One region of the Paenibacillus sp. FSL H8-0048 genome, then DNA from elsewhere that is predicted to be linked to it. Evidence: riboswitches for the same ligand, from Rfam matches in the RefSeq annotation. Region 1 holds a riboswitch; each other region holds the start of a gene.

Region 1 (5,306 bases):
CAGGAGGACTGATTAATTGAACTGGCTACAAGATGAGCAGGCCGCCAAATGGCGTGAAGAAGGACAGCGTTATGCGAGCGACGTCAATCAATTCGTACATAAGGGACTGACTGAAGGCTGGGACAAGGCGGGAGATGAACCGGCAGAGGATACACGCGGGGCCCTCGCCGCCACAATCTATAAGATGATTCGGGGAGCTAATGAGCATGGTGAAATTGCTGAGCTGCGGGCGCAATTGCCGGCGGCAACGTGGCCGCTCTCCGGCCACTTTCAGAAGGAGATGCAGGCGGTTCGCGGTATCCATTTCATCAGTGATGATGCTGTGGTGTTCAGCATAGGCTCACCCTGGGAGAAGAATGCAGTTGTGGCTGTGCATAAGGATGTTATTTCCGTATTCGACGAGTTTAGCCTGGTTGGGGCATCTCCTGATAATCAGTTCTATGCGCTCGCCGGAACTCAAGGCATTACCATTATGCAATCCATGAACAGCGAGTTGCAGGGAGAGGTCGTTGCCGAGCTTTCATGGCGTGAGCTAAATGGAACGATTCAAGCGCTGGACCCGGACTTTACTGTTTTGAACTTAGACAGCCTGGACCAGGAGTTACCCTTGGAGGAGATCATTCCTTTTAACGGGGGCGGGGCGTTATTGCTTGTTACGAGCCAGGGAATTTTCCTGGTCCAGCAAGCGCTGGATAAGCCCTGGGAGGTGAAGCTGCTGCATCCTGATCTCGAAGAATATAAAGCAGATGAGATGGAGCATATTGAAATTGACATGCCGCATGGTGCCGTCTCACCGGACGGAAGATGGATTGCCTACGGCAGCCAGGGCAGCGACCATCTTTTATATGACACAACTTCAGGACAGGTTCACTTATTCAATCCGGAATCGAGCTACCCGCACTATACTATATTTACGAAGGACCAGCATAGCGTATGGTACAATGCCTGCCACTTCTATAATGGCGTTACCCTCGCCGTGTCCCTTGAAGATGCGGAAGCAGGCAAGCTTCTGCCAGATCAGGAATATCCGCTTGTCAACGAGGAGGCCCGGGTATATGCGGCGGCAGCGCTGAAGGACGGTGTTGTCATTGGCGACGCCTATGGCTACTTGACGCTCATTGACCTAGAGGGGCGGGAGCTGTGGCGTTATTATGCCGGAAGCACTATATCAGGCTTAGCTGTCAATGCGGATGAGACATTGCTGGCCGTGGGGACTTATGGAGGGATGCTGCATTTCCTGGACCTTCATGCCACCGAGCGTAGCGGCTATGAGATTACAACAGGAGCCGTTCGTGAGGTGAAGCGGATTATTGCCTGGAAGAATCAGAAGGTTCCGCTGTGGTGGTAGTCTAATACAAGGGGCCTTCATCCCCACCGCCGTCTGCCAAAAATAAAAAACAGCGCTTGAGCGAGATAAATGGCGGATAATCTGCTACATATAGGTGTTTTGGCTTTCCTATGCGCAGCTATTCAGGCATTTGCTGAAAACAAGGCGAATAGCACTCTTTTCCATTTTTACAAACCCCCTCCGAAGAGAGTATGATTCGTGTTGAAAGCAAATGAATGCATTCATGAAAATGAGCATATGCATGCACGCTGAATTTCCGTCTTGTGGAAAACGGGGGAACCATCCGGCCGTCAGGCCGACTTGGGGTGAATCCGAAGGAGAATGCCACGCGCAGGTCTCCGGCAGGTAGGGCGACTCTCACCGTCCGAATCCGACAGCTAACCTCGTAAGCGTAAGGAGAGAGTCCTGATCCGCCAAGCTTTTGTGCCAGGCGTCTTACGCCCTGTTACCCACAACCGCAGGCAGAGGTCCTCCTCTGCCTGCGGTTTTTTGCGCGCTGGAATGAACTGCACAGTATAGATTCTGAAAGGAACGTGACCACATGCCTGACCCCTTACCGCCCAAACTGACAGCTGCTGCCGGGTTCAACCACTACACCCAGCAATATAGCGGTCCCGTCTATGCGCTTAGCTGCCTGCTGCTGGACAAAGGCGCCCGCGCCGAACAAGCAACCACCGCCACCTTCGCTGCCCTCCATCCACTGTGGCTGAAGGGCAGCCTCACTGGAGACAGCGCTGCTGCGTCTGCTTACAGAGAGTGCATCCGCCAATGTGCCGCGCTCGCGCGGAACCATAGCCGCTCCGCTTCTGTGCTCAACTGGGACGATCACGTTGCCAGTGCCTTATGGTACGGCATCCAGCTCCCCTTGCCCGACATCAGCCAGATCCTGGAGTGCAGCATCCCCGAGCTGAAGGCCCGGCTTAGAGGAATACGCGAACAGATGGCAGCCGCACATTCGGCCTTGCCTGCGGTCCACCGCCCTTCGGCGGGATGAGACCGGGAATAACGCGGGATTCGTGGGATACAGGAATGAGTGCGGCGGAACGAGTTGGCTGTGGCGGAATTAGGATACGGATGCGGCAGAAGGAGTCTGATGTGGCGGAGTTAGGATACGGATGCGGCAGAAGGAGAGGGCGGGCGGCGGACTACAAATCCGCTATTTCGGCAAATGAGACTATTCTGAAGACCATGCGGACTGAGAGGCGCTTAATTAACCCATTCTGCCTCATTTGGTGCTCCAAACAGCCCGTTAACGTCCTCTCAGTCCGCAACGGGGAGATAATCGGTCTTTTTCACAAAATAAAGGCCTCTGAGTCCGCCTACAAAACAAAATCCGCCCCTCAAAATGGGGCTCTGGCTTCGATGATGACTGAGGTACTTTGCGGGACCCCACAGCATATCAAAAAAAGCCGCAGCATCCGCCGCGACTTAGTCCTTGACTCTCAGCGCCATCACGCACCCATACTGTGCCTGGCTCACCTTTCATAGCTCAACCATCCCATGAACCGATCCTGTCTCCGCCAACTGTTCATTACATAGAACTCAGCTCTTGCCTTTCCCGCTCTTACCACCCTTGCCGCCCTTGGCAAACCGCCAAAAAGCCATACAGCAGCCGAGTAATCCGGCTCCCAGCATTAGGGTCTGTAACGCCCCCAGCCATGTCGACTGATCCGAGGGGATCAGGCTGCTGACAATAATGAGCAGGATAGAGGCCGCGACCAGCACGGGGGTTTGTCTGCTTTTCTTCACAACCATTCACCACTCCTGTTAGTAATTCTTCACTCTATAGTACTCGAAATCAGCGAAGGAGTCATGCTGGTGGGCATCAACCGAACCGATGAAATTGAACAAGCCTGTAAATCCGCCAATCTCCCCCGGCTCCCCGTTCACGCCTTCATCCGACAGATAGAGTGCATCGATATTCTCTATAAAAGCTTGCCAATCCCCGTTATCCCCGAAACGGTAATGGATACTCGCGATGCCTGAATGATAGATCAGCTTGAGCTCCGCTGTGTCTTCAGGGACAGGAATGTAATGGTGGACCCGCTCGGTGCGTTCCCCCAGCTTGGCCTGCAGCACAGATAGAACAGTGCCCTTTGATTCGGAGTGGGTCAAGTGAACGTACAGCCAATTATTCGAATCATAGTATAGCCCCATCCCCGCCGTTTCCGAGTAATGATCGGGATGAAACTCCACCTTGGTCTGAACTTCATAATGAAGGGAGGTAGCACGTGTGGCCAACATCGCCGGATTGATCTGCGAGAAGAAAGAATTCTCTCCATGAATGCGCAAGTAACCGGGACGTTCAACCGTATTCACCCATGCTGCTTGCTGGTCCCGGTATGGAGTCAGAAAGTGAAGATCATAGTGCTCCCGGTTAAAATCATCAAATACGTCATGAGAGAGTCTGTCCCCCTCTAGTTCAACACCTGTTAACCCCTCAACCTCCATTTTGGCTACATTCGATCCGTCCTTCATTTCCAGCCAGCCGTCCTCTGTCCAATGCATTTTCTGTATAGAGGTTTCACGGCCTAATGGGTTTAAAAGCGTTCCTTCCACAGGCCGTGACATTAAATGGGCAATGTACCATTCGCCTGTTTGGGTTTGAACTAATGAGCCGTGACCTGCTTTTTGCATGATTGAACCTGGATTATACATCTCAAAATGCCCGGCATCCGGATTGCCCAGTGAGAATAGATGACGCGGCGAGGAAGTGATAATAGGCTCTCCCGACGGATGCGCTTCATAGGGGCCAAAAATATTCTCCGAACGTCCCAGCTCCACACCATGAGCATAACCCGTTCCGCCAGCTGCTAATAGCAGATAGTACATATCTCTATATTTATAGATCTGCGGTGCTTCCGCACAGCCGCGGCTGGTGAAGCCTTGCGTCACCCGGTGCCATTGTCCAGCGATCTTCCCCACATTCAAATCAAATTCAGCGATCACAATATGTCCAGGCGCCTGATACCCTTCACGGGTCTCCCATTCAAGAATGGACACATAGTGTTTGCCGTCTTCATCATGAAAGAGCGCCGGATCGAAACCGATGGATGTCAGATAGATGGGCTCCGACCAGGGTCCCTGGATATCTTCTGCCCACATGGCATAGGAATCCGAGTTAAATTCACGGCCTGCCATGTTTAACATATGTGAATAGGCTAACCAGTACCGATTCGTCCTGGAATCGTAGGAGAGATGCGGGGCCCAGATCCCGGCTGGAGTATTTGTGCCTCTTAGATTCACTTCCCCTTTATTCAGGGCAAAGGCCGTCAACTCCCAATCCGCTAAATCGTTTGACTTGAAAATTTGAATGCCGGGATTCCAATGAAACGTAGATGTCGCAATATAATACACATCATCTACTCTAATAATAGAGGGATCTGGTGCCATTCCAGGGATTATAGGATTATTAATCTTCGTCATTGATTTGCTTCCCTTCGCTGTTTAGCCATATTATTTACCCTTTTCCTGTTGTCTATGTATATTATAATAACTAGTAACGTACTTATGCGATGGGATGATTACGGCTAGATTTACCCAAATCAAAGGCAGGTGCTGCAAATTGGAACAGATGAATAGCTATCTCACAGGTGCACAGACGCTGCTGTTGCCGCGCATTGATTGGAATATACGCTTTTTTGGCGCACATACACAGACCGTTCCTGCCGATTGGAGCATGACGACAGAATCCCACCATGCCTTTGAGATTCTAATTGTGCTGGATGGGACTCAGGAGACAAGGATGGATTATGAACAATTCGTTGTGAACCGTGATGATATTCTGCTGATTCCGCCCGGGTTCGAGCATACGAATAAATGCATTTCCGCTGCATCGATGACTTATTTTTGTGCTCATTTCGATATAGACGAGCCCTCCTTGCGGATGCAAATCATGAAAAACTGCGACTGGGTCTATACGCCCTCCAGTTCGTATCATCCTAAGCTGAAAAAGTGC
Region 2 (5,306 bases), 600 kb from region 1:
CTCTATTCTGCAATATATTGTCTACCCGGAAGGTCACATCGCCGCCATAGGATTTACGAATGACCAAGTCTCCTAGATTCATTACAACACCACCTCTACCCCATGTTATGGGCAAAGGCCCCGGTTGGTTCATCCACCGGGAGGGTTTTCTGTATTCTATGCGATACCTGCGGCCAGAAGAACCGCACTGAGCCGCGCATACTCTTCAATGCTAAGCGTCTCGCCGCGCCGCGACGGTTCAATTCCGGCTTCGGAGAGCAGCGCCTCCAGGCGCTCCCTCCCTTCTTCCGGAAAGTAGCGGGCCTTAAGATTATTTGCAATCGTCTTGCGCCGCTGGGTGAAGGAGGCCTGAACCACATCAAAGAAATGCTTCTCGTCCGCTACCTCTACCGGTGGACGTTCTCTGACCTTCAGCCGGATCACAGCCGATTCCACATTCGGCTGCGGGATGAAGACCGTACGCGGCACCATGCAGACCAGCTCAGGCTCGCTGTAATACTGGACGGCAATACTCAGGCTGCCGTACTCCTTGCCGCCTGGAGACGCCGCCATACGCTCAGCAACCTCCTTCTGGATCATGACTACGATATTATCCAGCGGCAGCTTCTCCTCCAGCAGCTTCATCAGGATGGGAGTAGTCACATAATACGGCAGGTTAGCTACGACGCTAACCCGGTCCCTGCCCGCGAAATCCTCAGCGAACAGCTCCTGCAGATTCACCTTCAGCACATCGTCGTTACGGATCTTCACATGGGAATATGGCGACAGGACATCTCTAAGAATCGGAATCAGCCTGCGGTCAATCTCTACCGCAGTGACAGCCCCGGCTGTCATCGCCAGCCGTTCCGTCAGTGCTCCGATCCCCGGCCCAATCTCAAGCGCACCGGCTGTGCTGTCCAGTCCGGCGGCATCCACGATTTTATCCAGAATATTCTGATCAATCAGAAAGTTCTGGCCCAGGCTTTTTTTGAAGGAGAATCCGTAACGCTGAATTATCGCTTTGGTTCTTGTTGGGGACGAGATATTCTCGATACCGCTCATGAAGTAATGCCTCCCTGATCAATTTGGGCGAGGGCCTGCGCGAATTCTTCGCGGGTAATGCCGAACATCGCCAGACGTTTGTACAGCTGCTTGCCATTGCAATAACCGATACCGAGCAGATTGCCAAGCTGCATTCTGCGCTCAGCCGCCCGGGGATGCACCATCAGCCCTGCGTCCATGAGTTCATCCAGCCCGATGATAGCCGGTGCCCCCTCGAAGGAGGTATGTACATGCTCCAGCGCATGGCGGATAGCCTCAGGCGAAGCATTCTCTATTCCGATATCCCCCTTGCGGGTAGCATCCTTCTCCGGGATGAAGGCATGCTTGCAGCCCGGCACCTTGGCCGCGACGATTTTGCGGATTCGCTCTCCGGCATGATCCGGGTCGGTAAGAATGATAACACCCCGGCGCTCCATGGCCAGCCTGATCTTGGCAATGACCCTGCTATCCACTGCCGAACCCCCGGTTTCAATCGTATCGGCCTCAACCGCCCGCTTAACGGCAACGGTATCACTTTTCCCTTCAACCACAATTAGCTCTTTAATCATAAATAATTTTACTCCTTACTCCAGAACGCAAAAAGAAGAGGATTCGCTCCCCTTCTTTTTGGCTAAAGAATGTATAAGTGATGAGCGGCAGCTCTCTAAAATTTCGTAAGTGCTTCCCTCACTATATCGTATTAACCGCTAATTTGCAAAAGACATTACGTTTAGTTCAGCTCCGGCTTCACAGGTCCGATCACATAAAGTGTGCGCGACTTGCGGCCGAAATTACGGGCATGGCTCAGCGAATCGTAATAGACATCCACCTTGTTGCCTTTGATGGCACCGCCGGTATCCTCTGCTCGGCGAAACCCTAATCCTTCAATGTACACCCACCAGCCAATTGGTATAACACTGGGATCTACAGCTATCGTGCGGCCTTCCGTTACGCGTGTACCGGAGGCAGTACGTGTTCCAATACCCGGTTCCTGCGACGAATACGCGGTCATGGATACGTTTTTGATCATTCTTTTATACTCGAAATCCACACCAGCCTTACTGGTAACATTGCTGGCCTTTGCGCTGGCTTTAGATGACTTGGAGGTTGTTACAGGTTTGGAGACTTTGGCAGTAACTACGACGGGCTTAGGAAGCGGCTTGGTACCAATGGCAATGACTTTGTCCTTGGTAACCGTCTGTACTTCCTTGCCGATCATGCGCATGGATGCCAGCTCGCCATCTTGATAGATCTTCTCGATGTGCTGAATCATTACGCCAGGCTTACCTGCCTGTGCCACTCTTACGGTTCCCTTGGTCAATGAGGGGTCTGCTGTCTTAATGACCCGGAAAGGCAAATTAGTTGTCCGTTGGACCACATGCTTGTTAATCCGGACAATTTTGATTTCCATGTCTGCAGATACTGCGGTGTCTAGCGAAGGGTAAATCTTGTCTAAGCCTTCCAGGCTGTAGCCCAGCTTGCCGATGGCCTGACCAATGGTATCCTCGGTCGTAAATAACGTCTCGGTCTTTCCGTCTACGGTAAGAGCGAACTTTTGCGCAGTGTTAATCACGATACGGTCGCCGTCTTTTATTTCATCACTAAGGCCAATAGATAATTCATCATGCGCCTGCAGCGTAATCTGTTCCTTAGCCAGCACATCACTGAACAGCGTTTCCCGCGTCTCCAGTGTCTGTACCTGTCCGTCTATTACTAGGGTAATTTCTTTTTTGCTCAGACCGTGTACGTACAGCAGTATTAACAGTGCGATAACAATCGATGCCACACCGGCAAGTAAAACTACGCGGGGATTTACTTGCTTCAACCGTAATGCGAAAGACCTGCTGGATGATTGCGAATCATGGGATACCTCTGGTTGGAATACGCCCACTCTTTCCATCCTCCTTACATAGCCCCGTCGTCCAAGTTATATCAAGGTAGACTGTATCATTTCTGACGAAACTAGGTTTGAGTTTGCAACAGGATACGCCCGCACTTGCTTCAGCGTTTCCTGCTCATGGATCGCCTGCTCGGCATAGGTACTCCGGAGATCTGTTATATAACAGTATGCCGGGAGCATCCTCATTATTCAAAACAAAAGAAGCCTAAAAAAGAGTTCATAGAGGACTCTTTCGTGGCTTCCCGGTGTCGAATACGTCGGAATGCTTATGCACGAGGTTTCCTCTCTTACTTGCGCTTACGGGGTTAGCTGTCGGGTTCGGACATAAGAGAGACGCCCTATCTCAGGTCACCCGCTCACGGCGGTTGCCCTCAAATTCACCCCAAGACCACGTAAAGAAATCAAATAATGCCTGCGGCAATTCTGCGTTAGTACTCTTGTACGTTCATGCGGCAGAGCATTATTGGTTCCCCCATTCTCCACTTCCGGAGACTCAGCGAGACGATCCATGAAATTAGTGACTGTCACAGTTACAACAGCTCACTGCACTGAAAAGATGATATCCTGTTTTGATACATGTTGTAAAGGACGATTCAACCACGTTTACGTAAAAAAATGATTAAAATATTGTAATAATCGGCCGTTTTTCCGTTATAAAAGTTTAATATATCCGCTATACTTCATTTTTCACCGCTTTTACTCCCGTTTTCATAGTATTCCAAATCGTTCCAGTGCGTTCGCATACGTAATTTCCGCCAATTCCTGTAATTCAATCCCTTTTATTGCCGCGGCCGCCTCCGCTACCAGTCTCACATGAGCAGTCTCATTTCGCTTGCCCCGGAAGGGGTGCGGAGTCAGATATGGGGAGTCGGTTTCGATCAGCAGCCGGTCCAGCGGAGTCTGGGCAAGCACCTCTTTGGGCACACGTGCATTCTTGAACGTAATCGGTCCTCCAAAAGAAAGATGGAAGCCCAAATCAAGACACATTTTGGCACTTTCCCAGCTGCCGGAGAAGGAGTGCATTACGCCGCCAACCTCGCCTGCCTTCTCCTCTCGTAGGATGCGGATCACATCTTCATGAGCATCGCGGTTATGAATACAGATTGGCATCTTCAGCTCACGGGCCAGCCCGATCTGCTTGCGGAATACTTCATGCTGCACATCCTTAGGGGAGGTGTCCCAATAGTAATCCAGTCCAATCTCACCGATGGCAACCACCTTGGGATGAGTGCACAGGGAGGCGATCCATTCCAGATCTCCGTCCTTCATCGTGATGGCATCCTGAGGATGCCAGCCAACAGCTGCATAAATATAATCATATTTCTCGGCAAGCTGCATGGTCGTCGGTATCGTGTCCCGGTTAAAGCCGATGTTGATCATCTTACTGACGCCAGCTTCCAGTGCCCTGGCAATGACCTCTTCGCGGTCTTCGTCGAATTGTGGAGCGTCCAGATGGGTATGGGTGTCGAATAACTGCATTACATTACATCCTTTCGGCCTGTTATTGTATCTATAATTCCAAGCTTGATCGGTTATTTGGCAAAAATCTCTGCGATGGACGCCGGCAGCTGTGGAAGGGCTTTCTGCAGCCTATCCTGCGGAAAATACAGATGGTGTCTGCCGCGGTGAATACCGCTGATGGAGCGGACAATATCCGAGACCTCGGAGATTTCCCTCAGCCGCTCATGCTTGTCCAGAAGCAGGATCTGCTTGCTGTCAAAGCCGTCTCCCGGACGGAATACGTCATAAGGAAGATCGGTGGGATAATCAATTTCCAGGTCATAATCGGGCCGGAGTCCCGCACCGGCAAAGCTGCGGCGGATTTCGCCAATTGTGTCTGCATCGAGATGCTCCATCTCTACATATTTATACAGTTTACGATGGATAAACCGGCTGCACAAGTCGCTCAGGATCTCATCCTCCTCCAGCGTCCACTGCATGAAGGCAGTCTGCATCAAGGCTTCATCCAGCAGCAAATACTGCCCGACCGTTACCTCTCCGCTGAACAGATCACTTAAAGGCTCGATCATGAAACGGAAGGCATGCTGCTGCTGCACCAGTTCCTTGGCCCGGCGGAGAATCTGTCTGAGAATAATCTCTGAGCTGCGGGTTACCGGATGGAAATAGACCTGCCAGTACATCTGATACCGCGACATCAGGTAATCCTCAATCGCATGCATCCCCGATTCCTTCACAACCACCCGGCCGTCATAAGGACGCAGCATCCGCAGAATCCGGTCGATGTCGATGGTTCCATAATTCACCCCTGTATAATAGGCATCCCGCAGCAGATAATCCATCCGGTCAGCATCAAGCGGTCCCGACACCAAATTGACAACAATTTCATGCTCATAGGTTTTAGAGATGACCGAGGCCACTTTACCGG
Region 3 (5,306 bases), 3.5 Mb from region 1:
CGCCTGGAGGCGGACGGCCTCTCGCTGAACAAAGATACTTTCGGGCTGAGGGCTTTGCTCCAAGGCTGTATGGATCTGTTCACGGTGAGCACACAAGACAAGCCGTTATCCCTGAAGCTTGAGATCGAAGAGGGGCTTCCCGACAAGTTCACCGGGGATGCGGCGCGTGTCCGCCAGATTCTGATCAATCTGATCGGTAATGCGGTGAAATTCACGCCATCCGGTACGGTAATGGTGAAGGTGGAATCCTATGGCGTCAGAGAGACCGCTCAGGCTCTGCAATTCATGGTGCGCGACACAGGCATTGGTATCTCTCCGGATAAGCTGCAGCTGCTCTTCCAGTCCTTCTCCCAGGTGGACGGGTCGCATACCCGCAAATACCCCGGTACAGGTCTGGGCCTTGCGATCTGCAAGAAGCTGGTAGACCTGATGCAAGGGGAGATCTGGGCAGAACCGGCAGAGGGTGGCGGCACACAATTCTTCTTCAGGATTAAGCTGCAGTCGCAGGAGCATTCCCCGGAGGTATTCTTCGGCAAGGATACCGGGGAAGGGAAATCGGCAGACGAGAACGAAGCCGTATAAGACAGCGATTGCCAACAAGAGAGTTAACATTATATAATTTGAAAGTAACTATTCTTTTATCACGACAGTCCTGAGGACGGAAAGGAACTCTCTTTGAGCAAAACAAAAAAGAACACTGTCATGGCTCCCCAGATGAGCAAGCAGGAGAAGCGCAGGGCAGAGCAGGAACAGCAGAAGCAGAAAACGAGAATTCTGATCGTGAGTACGGTAGCTATTGTCGTTATTATTTTTGTAGGCTTATTCATGCTGGCTTCGAAGGACTCTTCGCCTGCCGGTACAGACAGTAAGCCAGTTGCCTTCAATTACAGCGAAATGATGCGGCTTGGCAAGGAGGATGCTCCGGTCAAAATTGTGGAATTCGGCGATTTCAAATGCCCGGCTTGCGCCCAGTTCACCGGTGTGATCAAACCGCAGATCGTTCAAGGTTATGTGGACCAAAATAAAGCGGCCTTCTATTTCGTGAATCTGGCCTTTATCGGCAAGGATTCCAGAACAGCCTCCCTGGCTGCGCTGTCGGTGTATCATCAGAACCAGGAAGCGTTCTGGAAGTACTTTGATGCGATCTATGCGAATCAGGGAAATGAAGAAGAGGAGTGGGCTACATCTGACTTCCTGGTGAGTCTTGCCAAGCAGCTGGACCTGCCGGTGGATTATGATCTGCTACGTAAGGATATTGATGACCGTACCTATGAGAAGGAGCTGGACCGGGATATTCAGGTGGGCACCGATACGGGCGTAACGAATACGCCATCCTTGTATGTGAACGGCATCAAGGTGAAGGAGCCCTTCAATATGGAGGCGATTGATGCCCAGATTCAGGCAGCAACAGCAGCAGCGGGAGCAGGAGCCGCCCAATGACCGCCTTCTCTGCCTTCTGCCGGCGTAATTGTCTGTACTTGGCCTGGTTCGTCTGTGTGGTGGCTGTAGCGGGTAGCCTGTATCTCAGTGAGGTCCTGCATTACGAGCCGTGCAGGCTGTGCTGGTTCCAGCGGATCTTCATGTACCCGCAGCTGTTCCTGCTGGGGATCGCCACCTACCGGGCGGACAAGCGGATCATTCCTTATGTGCTTCCTCTTAGTCTGATCGGGGGCTGCATCTCTATTTATCACTATGCAGAGCAGAAAATTCCCGCCCTTAGCAAGGTGCTTCCCTGCACCATCGGCGTACCGTGCAACAAGGACTATCTGAATTGGTTCGGATTTGTAACGGTCCCTCTGCTTGCACTTATAGCCTTTGCCTTAATCTCCATTCTGCTCTGGACAGGACGCAAGGAGGAGCCTGCGGAGTAAGAAGCTGAGGGGCAGAAGGAAGAGAAGAGAATGCCCTTAATTTTAGCAAAAAATAATATACAAAAACCCTGTAAAATCACGTGTTAAAGGGATAATGAAAGAGAATGAAAGACCAAGACATACCGGATGATGAATTTGGTTGTTTTGAGTGCTTTTCATTCTTTTTTCATTTGTTTCCACGCTTTACGGAAGACGCGTTGTAGCTTAATATTAGTCCTTGTGAGAAGTTGAATATGCGCTGAATTTTCCGGATGGAAAAACGGGGGAACCACACTTTGGCCAAGGCCAAAAGGGGTGAATCGGAACGGGCCGCAAGGGCCTGTAACCGTAGGGCTACCACAGTCCGAATCCGCCAGCTAACCTCGTAAGCTACAAGTGGGATAATGACCATGCACTCTAAGGCATGCGGATCATTTCCGTATGCTTATTTTGGTGCCTGCATTTATGAAATCCACTTATGAAAACAGCGCAGGGAAAGCCCGTTTCAACTTAACCAAGAGAGGAACTGTTACTACAATGGTAAGCAAGGTAAAACGACTATTGATCGGGCGTCCGATGAAGTCGAACGAACTCGATCATGAAAAGTTATCCAAGGTGAAAGCACTGGCTGTCCTGTCTTCTGATGCGCTCTCGTCTGTAGCCTACGGAACAGAACAAATTCTAATCGTACTGGTGGCCGCCGGGTTCACCGCCATCTGGTACTCCTTGCCAATCGCATTAGCCGTATTGGGCCTGCTGGCTATTCTGATTTTGTCCTACCGGCAGACGATCTTCGCTTATCCCCAGGGCGGGGGCGCGTACATTGTCGCCAAAAGCAATCTTGGGGTGCATACCGGCTTACTGGCCGGCGGCTCGCTGCTGGTGGATTACATTCTGACGGTGGCCGTAAGCGCCTCGGCGGGGACGGATGCGATCACTTCAGCTTTTCCAAGTCTGCATAATCATAGTGTCCTCATAGCGGTATCTGTTATCGTACTCTTAACGATTGTTAATCTGCGCGGGGTGACCGAATCGGCTTCGTTCATCGCTATCCCGGTCTATCTGTTCGTCGTCTCCATCTTCGTGCTGATTATCGCAGGGATCTTCAAATATCTAACTGGCGGCGCTCATGCGCAAATTCCTGAGATTGGCTCGGCGGTGTCGAACGTGAGTATGTTCCTGCTGCTGAAGGCATTCAGCTCCGGCTGTTCGGCTCTGACCGGGGTTGAGGCTGTCTCCAATGCTATTCCTAACTTCAAAGCGCCGGCGGAGAAAAATGCAGCCAAAACGCTGATGCTCATGGGCCTCATTCTCGGGGTGATGTTCACAGGCATTACGCTGCTCGCTTACTGGTACGGCATTATGCCCGATGAGAAGGCCACCGTGGTCTCACAGATTACCGAGTCTACCTTCGGCCGCGGCGGACTGTACTTCTTCATTCAGGGGATTACGGCGGTTATCCTGTTCCTGGCAGCCAACACGGCGTACTCAGCCTTCCCGCTGCTGGCGTTCATGTTCGCCAAAGACAAATATCTGCCCCATGCCTTCATGGTGCGCGGCGACCGGCTGGGCTTCTCCAACGGTATTATTTTCCTCGGCGTGATGTCGGCAGTGCTGGTAGCGGCATTTCACGGGAATACGGAAGGACTCATTCCATTATATGCAGTAGGGGTATTCATTCCGTTCACGCTGTCGCAGCTTGGCATGATGGTCCAGTGGTACCGGACGAAGCCGCAAGGCTGGCAGAGCAAGTTCGCTGTGAATACGGTCGGGATGCTAACTACATTAACGATCACCATGATCTTCATCATCACCAAATTCTCCAGCGTGTGGATGGCCTTCATCTTCCTGCCGGTCGTCATTATTGTGTTCCACCGGATTCACCGCCATTATATGAATATTGCCGATCAGCTGCGGATCTGTCCGGCTACAGATAAGCCTTGTATCAAAGGAAGCACCGTAGTCGTTCCTGTCGCCGGTGTGACCCGCGCTGTACTGCATTCGATCAGCTATGCGAAGTCATTGACTGATAATGTCGTCGCTGTATATGTAGGCTTCGATGAAGAAGAGATTCACAAGATGGAGCAGAAGTGGGAGGAGTGGAACCCTGGGGTACGTCTGATCGTCCTGCGCTCCCGCTACCGCAGCATTATCCGCCCGCTGGTGAAGTTCATCGATACAGTAGAGTGGAAGACCTCTTCAACGGATCATATTACCGTCCTGATTCCGCAATTCGTGACCAAGCATTGGTGGCAGGCGGTGCTGCATAATCAGACCAGCTTGTTCATCCGCTCTTATCTAATGAATCAGAAGGACATTGTCATCGCCACGGTTCCTTTCCATTTGCATAAATAATATAGAAGATTACAGGAAGACGGCTGCTTCTGCTTCATGCGGAGGCGGCCGTTTTTACGTTTTAGTTGACAGAGATAATGAGAATCAATATCATCAATCTATAAGCAGTAATTGAGCTTGTCTGTTGTATAGCCGAAATTATCATAGAGGAGCCTTGCTCCAGTACATTTATATGAGGAGTGTTATCATGTCGGAACGTTTAAATACAGAGCAATTGAGCATCGGATATGCGGAGACTATGATTGTGAAGGGGTTGAATCTGTCGCTTCCGACAGGGAAGATTACGGCGCTTGTCGGGGCAAACGGCTCGGGGAAATCCACGATTCTGAAGACGATGGCCCGGCTCATGAAGCCGAAGAGCGGGAGTGTAATGCTGGACGGGAAGTCCATTCACAATCTGTCCACCAAAGAAGTGGCCCGCCAGCTGGCGATTCTGCCGCAGAATCCTACCGCCCCTGACGGCTTAACGGTATCTGAGCTGGTAGGCTATGGACGGTATCCGCATCAGAAGGGCTTCGGCAGCCTCACGCCTGAAGACCGCAGCATTATTGCCGATGCGATTGCGCTGACCGGCATGAATGAATTCCGTGACCGGCCGATTGACCGTCTCTCCGGCGGACAACGGCAGCGGGCCTGGATCGCCATGGCGCTGGCACAGCAGACAGATATTCTATTCCTCGATGAGCCGACGACCTTCCTGGATATGGCCCATCAGCTGGAGGTGCTTCAGCTGCTGCAGAAGCTCAATGAGCAGGAAGGCCGGACGATCATTATGGTTGTCCATGATTTGAACCATGCCTCCCGATATGCGCAGCATATGGTTGCGATCAAATCCGGCAATGTAATCAGCGAGGGCGCTCCGAACGAGGTAATGACACCGGCGGTGCTGCGTGAGGTATTCGGCATTGAGGCGGATATTGTGCCTGATCCGCGTACAGGTGTGCCGCTGTGTCTGCCTTATGAGCTGGCTGCATACAAAGCAGTCGGGCTGTAGGACGGCAGCATGAATGAATTCCTGAGGCAAGAATACAGCTCCAAGTTTGATCTCCATTCTGAGGTGCCGGAGGGAGCGGTGTATTCCTTCTCAGCTGCTGAACTGGC
Region 4 (5,306 bases), 530 kb from region 1:
ACAAGGCCCCTAAGAAGACAACAGGAATATCTGGTCAATAGAAATGCCCGTGCAAGGATCATTCGTTATCCTCGTCACGGGCATTATACATTTATTTCTTCTCAGCCAGCCATAAGGCTACATTCGCAATCTCTTCAGGGGCCAGCCTGTCTTTGAAGGGAGGCATCTGTCCGCGGCCCTTGGTGACTATGCTGTAAATCTGAGCTGCGTCATGCGAAGCGCCTTCCTGCTGCAGGCTGGGTCCCGCCCCGCCCTGAAGCTGGTCACCGTGGCAGGAGATACAATTGGCCTTCACTGTGGCTTCTGCGCCCGCAGCGTCCAGCACAACCTCCGGCATGGTCGGCTTGTTCTGTTCGGCTACCTCAGATTTACCGGGTAAGGTAAACATTAAGATTACTGCAAAGGCACAGGCGGCAAAAAACAAACCGCTCATGATCCATTTCTGCATCTGCATCCGTCCCTCCATGTAAGCTGCTGACTCCATTATAGCGGAAGGTGAAGCGTTATCATAGTATGTGTGTCAAAAAAATGAACACAAATGATCCATTTTTTGAAAATCAATCTATTTCTGGTGCTATTCCTCATAGACCATGCAATAAAAAGGCTTATTACCGGTCGGAGTGCGGCGTTCATAGGTATCCGTTATAGTGAACCCGCATTTCTGATAAGCGCGGATGGCGCGCTGGTTCCAGGTCAGCACCTCCAGGTCGATCTCACGCTCCGGGTAACGCGCCTGTGCTGCCTGCACAATAGCCTTCATGAACAGATGCCCCATCCCATGGCCGCACAGCTCGGGCCGCATTCCGACACCAAGCCGGACTACCCCCTCCATCGGAAAGAGCTGGGCAAAGCCGCACAGATCCCCCTGCCCGTTCACGACAGATACATATTGCTCACTTCGCAGCTGCGGATCTCCGAACTCCACCCCCAGCGCCTGCATCTGCTCCCAGGACATCCAGCCGTAAATATTATACGGAGGCTTGTAGCTCCACTCACAGATCTCAGCGGCATGCTGCGGCTCCATAGGCACCACGTAAAAGGTTAACGGGGAGCTTATCATTAGGGGAGACCTCCTTCCAGCCGAAACGGTATCATCCTTTAAAGGGACGGCAAGGCCGTTTCCACTTGTTCTTAATATTAATTATATACAAAAACGGCCAGTTTCGACGCAAATTCCTTGCGGAAATGCAGAAACTTGACAAACGCCAATAATTATTTTCCGAAAGTATAGAATCGGTGTTTTACAAATATAGAGGCGGGTAAGTAATTTTATAGACAAAAAAAGCCCTTCTCCAAGATTTCGGGAAAAATCTCGGAAAAGAGCGTTTGGTTGCAAAAAATTATTGTACATCATCATTGTCTTGGGAATCCGAAGCTACATTCTTGTAAGCATCTGTACTCATGATTCGTTTGGCGCCAACGTAGCGGTTGACGTAATAGCTGTCACTCAGCGAACTGATGGTTACACCACGTGAGGAAGAGGCATGGGCGAATTCGCCGTCACCGACATAAACACCGACATGAGACACGCCTTTACCATTGGTATTAAAGAATACCAGATCGCCCGGTCTTATCTCGTCACGGGACACGGCAGTGCCCATCTGATACTGGGAGCCGGATTGATGGGGCAGGTTAATGCCGATCTTATCAAAAACATACATTGTAAATCCGGAGCAATCAAACCCGTTAGTTGATGTACCGCCGGACACGTATTTGGTTCCGATGGCTTTGTCGATCACTTTATCCATTTTGGAATCCGCGAAAGCGCTTCCTGCTCCGATGGTGAAGATAATGGACAAGCTTAGTACTGCGGCTGCTAGCTTCTTCTTCAAAAGTAAATACCCCTTCCAATGCCTACGAGGTTAGCTTAAGGGTTCGGTTGAAGGTCCCCTATGACCCCTCTTAGAATAGGAGGTCAATTCACCCAAAGTGGTTCCCCCGTTTCCCTAATTCATTAGGGAACTCGGCACGACTGTTGATTAGGATTAGCGGTTCATTCAATACATGACAAAACCTTTGTTAAAAGCGATTCAATAATTACAAAAATGTTACTAAAAGCTCACTGCGATAATTGTAACAAAGACTAAAGCGCTTGGCAATCACTTATAACATATTAATGCATCTTTTTTGCTGTTTTTTAGAGTTATAGCCCTTTCGGAAGACTCATAACTATGCGCAGGCATTATTTTATATGATTTTTTCTTTGTTTTTGCAAGAAAATGCTGTTTCAAGGCTGTAGATTCGGGTAAAAGGTAGAATAAGGAAAAGGAAAAACCCGGAAATGATTACGGCAATAATCATCCCGGGCTCGTATAAGTTACATTTAGTTGTTAGAGGCTGAAATATTCGGGGTATGCTTCAAAAGGTTCAATCGTAAGCGACAGCTTGGTAGGCTGTTGTGCTCATTACTCGTTTGGCGCCAACGTAGCGGTTGGCCCAGTAGGACTGGCTCATCGAACTGATGGTTACACCACGTGAACTTGAGGACTGTGCGAACTTCCCGTTTCCAACATAAATACCGACATGGGACACTCCGTTACCCAGGGTATTGAAGAACACGAGATCACCGGAACGCAGATTGCTCTTAGATACACTTGTTCCAACTTTGTACTGTGCTTTCGAGGTGCGGGGCAAGGAAAGTCCTACATTCTTGAACACATACTTGGTAAATCCGGAACAGTCGAAGCCGCTGGTGGTTGTGCCCCCGGTTTTATACGACGTCCCAATGGTTTTTGAAATCACAGTATCCATTTTGGAATCTGCGAAGGCACTGCCTGCTCCGAGTGTGAATACCATCACAAGACCCAGCGCTGCTGCGGTGCATTTTTTCTTGAAATTCTGACTAATCAAAAGATGTACTCCTTCCAGGGCCTGCGAGGTTAGCTTAAGGATTCGGTAGAAGGTTCCCCTATGACCCCTCTAAAGCGAGATCAATTCACCCAAAATATGGTTCCCCCACTTCCCGGTGCAGGGAATTCGGCGTTTTATGCACCAGAACAGTGACTTATCGGCATTGATTAAATTGCAATAGTTACGGAAGATTTTGCTTTAAATATTACAAGTTTGTTACTACTAGTACAGCCATCATTGTATCAGAGGATTTACTCTTTTGCAAATGCTTTTGTCCTCCGGTTCATGCAAAAAAGAGTCCTGCTCCCTGATAAGGGGCTGTGACTCTCTTTAGTATGCCGCTTCAGCAGCTTATTATTGTGGAAATGATTTACTGGACCAGAGATGGTACTGGGCAGCGATTCCCCACATGTTGAACAGCGTGGAGGGCAGCGGAGCGGCCTGGCGGAGCATAATAGCCGGCAATCCGGGATAGAACAGAGCAGAGGCGCTGCAGAGCAGAATTACGGCCAGGCTTCCCGCTCCCAGAATGACGGATATACCGATCGAAGGCATCAGCATCTTCAGACAGATCAGCAGCGAGGAGAACATGCCGTTACCTGCGGTATAGCCGAACTGCATATAGAGCAGAAGCTTGCGGACAAGGAAGAGATAGAGCAGCCAGCCTAGCACATAAGGCACCAGCTTGAGCAGGAGCTGTACATCGAGAACGCCGCTAAGCAGATGACGGTACATACGCGGAAGCAGCCAATAGAGCGGCAGGAGGGTTAGCGCCCATTCGGCTATGCCGAACACCAGCATCGGTAGCCCATATTTTCTCATTCCGGGAAAAAAGAACAGTCCCCGCGCTCCGGCGCGCTCCTGGTGAAGCTCATGCAGCAGCCCTGCACGGATAAAGGGAGTCACCAGCAGCCTTAGCACTGTCAGCGCCAGCAGCATCCACAGCCAGTGCTGCACGGCAGGGTCGGTGCGCAGCGCGGTCTGACCTTCGATATAGTACAGCAGCCTGCCTATTCCGCTGCCGCCGGCATTCGCATCCGGGTAGCGGAGCAGGACGGGGACAACCGCGCTTTTAATGAATTTGTACAGGAAATATCCCCAGAACAGCCGGTAGATAAATAGCAGAATCAATATATAGAACTGCTCTTTCATACTGATCCAACCGCGGGCAATTGAACTTTTCACCATTCCTTCACCTCACCAGACAAGAGTTCCGAGCAGGGTTTCAAGCAGAGTAGATGCGCTAAGCGTCCAGCGGGAGAGTGTACGCGGCTCAAGCTCCGCCATTCTGAAATTATTTAGATGCCTGCTCTCCAGCAGAATGGAATGCCCCGGATCGATCTCTGCGGAGACCAGCGGCGCTTTATACGCTAACTCGAAGGAAGTAGACTTACCCTCGCCATTCCAGTATTGCTGCACAGTGTACCCGTCTGCGAAGGTGAATTTCACGGGAACATCGGGGTACAGGCTGCCTTTATTGCTTACATCGACCACAGCGCTATAGCGGCTGTCCCCGCCATCGCTGTTGTCCCGTCTGACCGTGAGCCTGATATCATCAACTGCGAAGTCGGGTGCCCCCCCGCCATAGACATACCGTTCAAAATAAGTCTGCCAGGATTGCTTGGTCACTTTCTCCACAACCTTCTGGAAGTCGGCGGTGGTCGGGTGCTGGAAGCGGTATTTGCGGGCATAGGCGGCGAGGATGGCATCCATATTCTTGGTCCCGGCGATGCGTTCGATATCCTTCAGCACCAGCTTGCCACGGATATATACATTGCGCGTGTAGGCATCATCACCGGTGTATTTCCAGGTCTCCAGCTTAAGCGGCTGTGAAGAGGAGACCAGGCTGGACTGCAGCGGGAGGCTTGAGACCACGCCGTATTCCTGCTCCATCAGCCGGTCTTCGGCATACGAGGTGAAGCTCTCATCAAGCCAGGCTTCTTCGAATTCATTACTGGCCACCAGGCCGTAGAAATACTGGTGCCCGATCTCGTGGATAATTGTGCGCTCCAGGGAAGTGCCCGGTGAAGAGTCGGTGGCGCCGAAGGCGGTAATCAGGGTCGGATACTCCATTCCTCCGGCCCCGTTGCCGGACTCCGGCGGGACAACGATCGATAAGGTGGAATACGGATAAGGGCCGTACCACTTGCTGAATGCCATCAGTGCAGCCTCAGCCGCCTGAAAGTAGCGCTCCTGGAGATGCTTGTGCAGCGGGTCCAGATAGAGCTTGATTTTCACCCCGGGCACCTGCGGCGCAGAGAAGGCCTTCTCGGCAACCACGAAATCAGGCGATGCGGCCCAGGCGAAGTCATGGACGTCATCTGCATAGAACTGATAGATCTTGCGCCCCTTTACAACCTTGGCGTCCCTCACCGGAAACCCGGTTGCGGCGACCTTATACTCGGGCGGGACAGAAATCGATACATTGTAGATTCCAAAATCACTATAAAACTCGG

What was found. Region 1 has a riboswitch for cyclic di-AMP ahead of NSU18_RS16860 (hypothetical protein). Riboswitches for the same ligand answer to the same signal wherever they lie in the genome.
Region 2: it holds a riboswitch for cyclic di-AMP, as region 1 does, so the genes downstream of both, NSU18_RS19540 (3D domain-containing protein) here and NSU18_RS16860 (hypothetical protein) in region 1, are expected to answer to the same signal.
Region 3: it holds a riboswitch for cyclic di-AMP, as region 1 does, so the genes downstream of both, NSU18_RS02300 (APC family permease) here and NSU18_RS16860 (hypothetical protein) in region 1, are expected to answer to the same signal.
Region 4: it holds a riboswitch for cyclic di-AMP, as region 1 does, so the genes downstream of both, NSU18_RS19190 (C40 family peptidase) here and NSU18_RS16860 (hypothetical protein) in region 1, are expected to answer to the same signal.

What each region holds. Positions count from the first base shown of each region.
Region 1 is NZ_JBBODF010000001.1:3,979,733-3,985,038, forward strand. It holds gene NSU18_RS16855 (WD40 repeat domain-containing protein) at 17-1,348, shown strand; cyclic di-AMP (ydaO/yuaA leader) riboswitch at 1,585-1,754, shown strand; gene NSU18_RS16860 (hypothetical protein) at 1,890-2,342, shown strand; gene NSU18_RS16865 (hypothetical protein) at 2,891-3,097, opposite strand; gene NSU18_RS16870 (family 43 glycosylhydrolase) at 3,116-4,774, opposite strand; gene NSU18_RS16875 (AraC family transcriptional regulator) at 4,923-5,306, shown strand, end outside.
Region 2 is NZ_JBBODF010000001.1:4,583,844-4,589,149, forward strand. It holds gene yabG (sporulation peptidase YabG) at 1-82, opposite strand, end outside; gene rsmA (16S rRNA (adenine(1518)-N(6)/adenine(1519)-N(6))-dimethyltransferase RsmA) at 157-1,041, opposite strand; gene rnmV (ribonuclease M5) at 1,038-1,589, opposite strand; gene NSU18_RS19540 (3D domain-containing protein) at 1,751-2,911, opposite strand; cyclic di-AMP (ydaO/yuaA leader) riboswitch at 3,200-3,429, opposite strand; gene NSU18_RS19545 (TatD family hydrolase) at 3,629-4,399, opposite strand; gene NSU18_RS19550 (HD domain-containing protein) at 4,453-5,306, opposite strand, start outside.
Region 3 is NZ_JBBODF010000001.1:486,549-491,854, forward strand. It holds gene NSU18_RS02285 (sensor histidine kinase) at 1-582, shown strand, start outside; gene NSU18_RS02290 (DsbA family protein) at 676-1,440, shown strand; gene NSU18_RS02295 (disulfide oxidoreductase) at 1,437-1,871, shown strand; cyclic di-AMP (ydaO/yuaA leader) riboswitch at 2,098-2,258, shown strand; gene NSU18_RS02300 (APC family permease) at 2,388-4,205, shown strand; gene NSU18_RS02305 (ABC transporter ATP-binding protein) at 4,393-5,199, shown strand; gene NSU18_RS02310 ((2Fe-2S)-binding protein) at 5,209-5,306, shown strand, end outside.
Region 4 is NZ_JBBODF010000001.1:4,511,171-4,516,476, reverse strand. It holds gene NSU18_RS19200 (c-type cytochrome) at 92-448, opposite strand; gene NSU18_RS19195 (GNAT family N-acetyltransferase) at 575-1,060, opposite strand; gene NSU18_RS19190 (C40 family peptidase) at 1,341-1,832, opposite strand; cyclic di-AMP (ydaO/yuaA leader) riboswitch at 1,837-1,979, opposite strand; gene NSU18_RS19185 (C40 family peptidase) at 2,368-2,796, opposite strand; cyclic di-AMP (ydaO/yuaA leader) riboswitch at 2,854-2,992, opposite strand; gene NSU18_RS19180 (hypothetical protein) at 3,205-4,038, opposite strand; gene NSU18_RS19175 (M1 family metallopeptidase) at 4,048-5,306, opposite strand, start outside.